One region of the Virgibacillus ainsalahensis genome, then DNA from elsewhere that is predicted to be linked to it. Evidence: a T-box and tRNA genes for the amino acid it is inferred to sense, from the RefSeq annotation. Region 1 holds a T-box; the other holds one or more tRNA genes.
What was found. A T-box is a leader RNA that pairs with one kind of tRNA and senses whether it is charged. The one in region 1 lies ahead of trpS (tryptophan--tRNA ligase), so its partner is inferred to be a tRNA-Trp.
Positions count from the first base shown of each region.

Region 1 (3,256 bases):
TTTACAAAAAAACTAACATATGAATGCCTGATATTAAACGATTTGTTACTCGAAGTTAATAACACTACTTTCCAAATTGATTCCCTTGTTATTGCGCAAGGAAAGATTCACTTTTATGAAGTGAAAAACTATGAAGGCGATTATTATTATCAATCTGATAAGCTATTCAAGAAACCTAGATTCGAAGTTATTAATCCACTACACCAATTAAGTAGAAGCGAATCCTTACTACGTCAGTTACTTCTCAGCCTTGACTTCAATCCTCAAATTGATGCATCTGTTGTATTTATCAATCCCAACTTCACTTTATACCAAGCTCCCCTTGATAAGCCTATTATTTTCCCAACCCAGATCAATCGTTATATAGAAAATTTGAATTCAACACCTTTAAAATTAACAGAAAAACATAAAAAATTAGCCGATCAGTTACTGGCTTTGCACAAAACTCAATCTCCATACAGTCAGTCACCTTCCTACGACTATGATCAAATACAAAAGGGAATTACTTGTTCAGAATGCCGTTCGTTTTCTGTTGCAGTTGAGAAAAGAAAATGTGTTTGCCATGAATGTGGATTTAAAGAGACGGTTACAACCGCTGTATTAAGAACTGTTAAAGAATTTCAGATTTTATTCCCCGATGAGAAACTTACCACCAATGTAATTCATAATTGGTGTCAAATAGTAGAGTCGAAGAAGCCAATAAGAAGAATTTTGGCAACAAATTTTAATACTAAAGGACAAAAACAAGGGACATACTATGAATAGTATATTCTTACCATTTATAAGGTGATTTGGTCCTTCAACAAACCGATGAGTGACCGAATAAGGATTCTTCCCCGGCATTCCGTCACTCATCACACTTTTGAGTTACCGAATGAAGGTTCTTCCTCAGCATTCCGTCACTCATCACACTTTTGAGTTACCGAACGAGGATTCTTCCTCTACATTCAGTCACTCATCATACGTTTGAGTTACCGAATGAAGGTTCTTCCTCAGCATTCCGTCACTCATCACACTTTTGAGCGACCGAATGAGGACTATTCCCCGGCCTTCGGTCACTCATCATACTCTTGAGAGACCGAATGAAGGTTCTTCCCCGGCATTCCATCACTCATCACACGATTGAGTGACCGAATGAGGACTCTTCACCTGCGTTCCGTCACTCAACACACTCTTGAGGTACCGAATAAAGGTTCTTCCCCTGCGTTCCGTCACTCATCACACGATTGAGCGACCGAATAAGGACTATTCCTCGGCATTCCGTCACTCATCACACGATTGAGTGACCGAACGAGGATTCTTCCCCTGCATTCGGGACTACATAACCAATCAAAGCTTGTTTCGTGAAGTGTTTCCCCTTGCATTTCTACAAAAGGATATATATAATAGTAAAAACTCAATATATTAGCAATGAAAAAGGCGTAGTACAATTACCCGCTGAATTCAAGAGAGCTTGTGGTTGGTGAAAACAAGCATCAAGGTAAATTGGAATTGGAATTTGGAGCTAATTTAAAGTGATCTTACATACGAGTAAGATAATAAGGGTGGCACCGCGGTTCATTCGTCCCTGTTACGGGGATAAATGGGCTTTTTTAATGGGAAAATTCAGATATGGAGTGAATAGGAATGAAGACAATATTTTCTGGTATCCAACCGAGTGGAACATTAACACTAGGGAACTATTTAGGAGCGCTTCAGCAATTTGTGGAGCTTCAGGAAGATCATAACTGCAATTTTTGTATTGTAGATGAGCATGCGATCACAGTACCACAGGATCGCCTTAAGCTTAGAAATAATATTCGGGGGCTCGCAGCACTATATCTTGCATCCGGCATAGATCCTGAAAAATCAACATTGTTTATCCAGTCAGAAGTGCCTGCGCACGCGCAATTGGGATGGATGCTGCAATCCATCAGCTATATCGGGGAACTGGAAAGAATGACCCAATTCAAAGATAAATCTTCCGGAAAGGAAGCTGTATCTGCAGGTCTTTTAACATATCCCCCACTAATGGCTGCAGATATTTTATTATACAATACAGATATTGTTCCGGTTGGTGAGGACCAGAAACAGCATTTGGAACTTACAAGAAATCTTGCACAACGTTTTAACAATAAATTTAATGACATTTTTACGATTCCGGAGGTCCGCATTCCAAAAGTGGGCGCCCGTATTATGTCACTGCAGGATCCAACCAAAAAAATGAGTAAATCGGATGAGAATGTAAAAGGATTCATTTCCATGCTTGACGAACCGAAAAAAATCGAGAAGAAAATTAAAAGTGCAGTAACCGATTCAGAAGGTATTGTGAAATATGATAAAGAGAATAAGCCTGGTGTTTCCAACTTGCTGACAATCTACTCCAGCTGCACAGGAGAAACTGTGGAATCCCTTGAAGCGAAATATGAAGGCAAGGGGTACGGCGAATTCAAGCAGGATGTAGCCAATGCAGTCGTTGATGTTCTAAAACCAATTCAGGATAAATACGATGCATTGATTGATTCCGTGGAACTCGATGATATTTTGGATGAAGGTGCAGATAAAGCTGCTTTCACTGCCAATAAAACCATACGTAAAGCAAAAAAAGCGATGGGGTTGGGAAGAGTTAAGAAAAAGAAGTAAAAAAATAATCCAGTGGGCCACGCCCCCGCTGGATTATTTTAGTTTTGATGTATTTTGTTCATTGCCATTTTCCATTTCATACATTTTTTCCAGGAATGGCTGGCCTTTTATAAGTTTTACACATAAGTCTTCATGTGCCCGGCTCCATCCTTGCTTCACACCACTGAAGAGTGCATCCCATACTTTATCCTCGTCCATAAACCGGATATAAGGATATTTTTTTGGATCCCATTCCGTAAGCCAATACCGTAATTCCTCCAGATTGTTCGTTGTGCGCAGCTGATCCAGCCCCATCATAAGCAAATGTTTTAATTGCCGCTCTCTTCTCGTTAAGCCAAAAACCAATTCCGGTGCCATGGAAAGGATATGATATTCTTTTTCATATTCACTTCCATCAAATTTAAAAGATTGAGGCTTAGCATTTTTAATCATATCAAATACAATCTGTTCCTGCCTTGGTATTAATCTGCTTTTGCGAATAGGTATCTGGTAGCCGACTGTATCAAATGCCATAATGTCATTACCATCTGTAATGACACAAGCGTAATCCAGTACAGATCTTTCCTGACCTTTACGACTGTATGCGCGTCGGTAAATTGAATCAATCATTGCTTTTGGCAGGTCATGCATATCA
Region 1 is NZ_AP043943.1:2,404,263-2,407,518, forward strand. It holds gene ACZ427_RS11755 (nuclease-related domain-containing protein) at 1-765, shown strand, start outside; T-box leader at 1,402-1,572, shown strand; gene trpS (tryptophan--tRNA ligase) at 1,627-2,622, shown strand; gene ACZ427_RS11765 (YjbA family protein) at 2,656-3,256, opposite strand, start outside.

Region 2 (3,256 bases), 280 kb from region 1:
TTAAAAATGCATATAATATATCTTGTCCTTGTTTTGAGGAATGTCTGGTAGCAAGAGCGGAGAGGTCACACCTGTTCCCATGCCGAACACAGAAGTTAAGCTCTCCAGCGCCGATGGTAGTTGGGACATTGTCCCTGCAAGAGTAGGACGCCGCCAGGCAAACCAAATTTCCATACACCGTGATTGTTAGCAGTTTAAAAAAATGTTGATGAAATTATACGGTGAATGAAGCTGCTCTGAATAATTGCAATAAGACAAGCTTTAATTGGTTCATTTGCATGCTATTCTGATTTGGATTATTCCACAGTAGCTCAGTGGTAGAGCTATCGGCTGTTAACCGATCGGTCGCAGGTTCGAATCCTGCCTGTGGAGCCATGGAGAGCTGTCCGAGTTGGCCGAAGGAGCACGATTGGAAATCGTGTAGGCCGTTATCGCGGCCTCGAGGGTTCGAATCCCTCGCTCTCCGCCACTATTCATATATTATATTGGCCCGTTGGTCAAGTGGTTAAGACACCGCCCTTTCACGGCGGTAACACGGGTTCGAATCCCGTACGGGTCACCAACTTTTATAATTTACAATTTTGAATCCATGTTAGTTTGTAACAAGGAGTCATAATACATAAGCCGTACTATCCTATGTGTCGGAGGATTAGCTCAGCTGGGAGAGCACCTGCCTTACAAGCAGGGGGTCGCAGGTTCGAGCCCTGCATCCTCCACCATTTTCTTAAGATGACAGCTTATAAAGTGAATGGAACAAATCAATATTATTATCTCATACCGCGGGGTGGAGCAGTCTGGTAGCTCGTTGGGCTCATAACCCAGAGGTCGTAGGTTCAAATCCTGCCCCCGCAACCAAATATTTTAATGGTCCGGTAGTTCAGTTGGTTAGAATGCCTGCCTGTCACGCAGGAGGTCGCGGGTTCGAGTCCCGTCCGGACCGCCATTACATAAAATATACGGCTCGGTAGCTCAGTCGGTAGAGCAAGGGACTGAAAATCCCTGTGTCGGCGGTTCGATTCCGTCCCGAGCCACCACTTTTCATTTGTAAATAATAAATATGGAGGGGTAGCGAAGTGGCTAAACGCGGCGGACTGTAAATCCGCTCCCTCAGGGTTCGGCAGTTCGAATCTGCCCCCCTCCACCATTTCATTTAAATATTAATAACGTAGGGGTATAGTTTAATGGTAAAACGAAGGTCTCCAAAACCTTTGATGTGGGTTCGATTCCTACTACCCCTGCCATTTTTATTATGGCGGTCGTGGCGAAGTGGTTAACGCACCGGATTGTGGCTCCGGCATACATGGGTTCGATCCCCATCGGTCGCCCCATATTAATAATTGGGCTATAGCCAAGCGGTAAGGCATCGGGTTTTGATCCCGTGTATCCCAGGTTCGAATCCTGGTAGCCCAGCCACTTGCGGAAGTAGTTCAGTGGTAGAACACCACCTTGCCAAGGTGGGGGTCGCGGGTTCGAATCCCGTCTTCCGCTCCATGATATTATTCATAAGGCGGTATAGCCAAGTGGTAAGGCAGAGGTCTGCAAAACCTTTATCACCGGTTCAAATCCGGTTACCGCCTCCAACACATGCCGGTGTGGCGGAATTGGCAGACGCGCATGACTCAAAATCATGTTCCCTCTGGGAGTGCCGGTTCGATCCCGGCCACCGGTATCAGTATTATACACGAATAAAGTATTATAATATTATCGTAAGAGATGAGACAGGATGAATAAATTCCTGTCTCTTTTTATATGCTACTTAAGACTATGAGGTGAACAAAGGAGGATAAGCGGGGACCCAACAGAGTGAACAGGATGGTATTCCTTTCTGTCCGAACTTAAGCATTTTAAAAGCAGCCGGATTTGTCGGTAAAAAGTGGTCCAGGGCGCGCCTCTCACCATGGATTTTGTTCCCACTTCCTCACCTACACATATTCTCTAATTTCACCTGTATGTGGGTTGACTAGGTACCATCCTCTCGTTGCTGTATGATTGCCGACAATTTCATATACGTGAATTAAATATTTATTATTGAGATTTCGATCATAGGTAACGTATATATTCGTATTACCTATCAATCCCAGAGCCCTTCTAACTAGAAATTCTGCTTGCTCCGTTGTCAGGTTCCTATCCTTTTCCACATTTAATAGTTTGACAGTGCTAGTTATTCCTCTTATATGGCTCGTATCTGCATGAATGACAAGATAGTGCTTGAGGGAACCAATGACATAAGGTTTGGGATACTTCATAATTAAGGATGCCCTATTTTGTTTTTGACCTTCTGATGGATAGATCAAACAAGCTGCTTGCCCATCAACATTGATTCTCTCTTTCGTAGGACTTTCTCCATAATCACCTTCTGATACAAGGCTCTGACAGACTTCATCTAATGAAGCACTATCAGTTGGATTTGATGGTAGGGTAGCACTAATGCTGGACACCTCAAAGTAACCCGATCGCCCCTCATATCTTATTGGTAAATTCGTAACTCTCTCCCATGTGTTAGGATACATAAAAGCTACATGGTGATATTGTTCAAAGAAAAGCTTCCACTGAATTGGTAAACATACCATTTGCCCAATCACCAACTGATTAGGGTTCACATTAGGATTTGCCTGTAAAACGGTTGAAAGGGAGAGGTTAAATTTACTAGCAAGTTCATAAAAACTATCCCCCTGCTTAATCTGATAAGGGGTTGAATCAGGACAATAAGAAAAAGAAGATGTAGTTGGTATGCAGATTGCCTGCCCAATTTGTAGATTACTAGGGTCTGTATTTGGGTTGGCTTGCATCAATTGCTCCAAAGGTATAAAAAAGTATTGGGATAGTCGGTAGTAGGAATCTCCATCCTGGATGAAGTATATTTGTCCGTTGGAACAGCCTGGGAAATTTTGTTGCATTGGAAGGCATATTGTATCTCCAGTAGATAATTCTTGTAAATTAGTCATGGGATTTGCTGCTTGAATGGATTGAAGAGGAATCCGAAACTGTTGGACAATTTGATAGATATTTTCTCCTTCTTTAACAGTGTAAATCGTTAATCCGGGTAAACATTTTGTTGTATAATTTGGCAACATAACACACCTCCAATATTAGCCTATTCACAAAATGCGCGGACAGTTCATGGGGACAAGGAATGTTCCCATGAACCATTTCAGTTGACGTTTTTTCTTGTTGTTAGGATTCATTGACTACTAGAGTGATAGTAGAATTGTCTCTTTGTCCCACTATGTGTGCCGTTAAGAGAAAGTTTTGCATA
Region 2 is NZ_AP043943.1:2,686,861-2,690,116, reverse strand. It holds rRNA gene rrf (5S ribosomal RNA) at 44-159, shown strand; tRNA gene ACZ427_RS13210 (tRNA-Asn) at 301-375, shown strand; tRNA gene ACZ427_RS13205 (tRNA-Ser) at 377-469, shown strand; tRNA gene ACZ427_RS13200 (tRNA-Glu) at 488-562, shown strand; tRNA gene ACZ427_RS13195 (tRNA-Val) at 644-719, shown strand; tRNA gene ACZ427_RS13190 (tRNA-Met) at 779-855, shown strand; tRNA gene ACZ427_RS13185 (tRNA-Asp) at 867-943, shown strand; tRNA gene ACZ427_RS13180 (tRNA-Phe) at 959-1,034, shown strand; tRNA gene ACZ427_RS13175 (tRNA-Tyr) at 1,060-1,144, shown strand; tRNA gene ACZ427_RS13170 (tRNA-Trp) at 1,168-1,241, shown strand; tRNA gene ACZ427_RS13165 (tRNA-His) at 1,253-1,328, shown strand; tRNA gene ACZ427_RS13160 (tRNA-Gln) at 1,339-1,413, shown strand; tRNA gene ACZ427_RS13155 (tRNA-Gly) at 1,417-1,491, shown strand; tRNA gene ACZ427_RS13150 (tRNA-Cys) at 1,507-1,580, shown strand; tRNA gene ACZ427_RS13145 (tRNA-Leu) at 1,587-1,669, shown strand; gene ACZ427_RS13140 (LysM peptidoglycan-binding domain-containing protein) at 1,923-3,074, opposite strand.
Region 2: it has a tRNA-Trp gene. The T-box ahead of trpS (tryptophan--tRNA ligase) is inferred to sense a tRNA for this amino acid. The anticodon was not compared.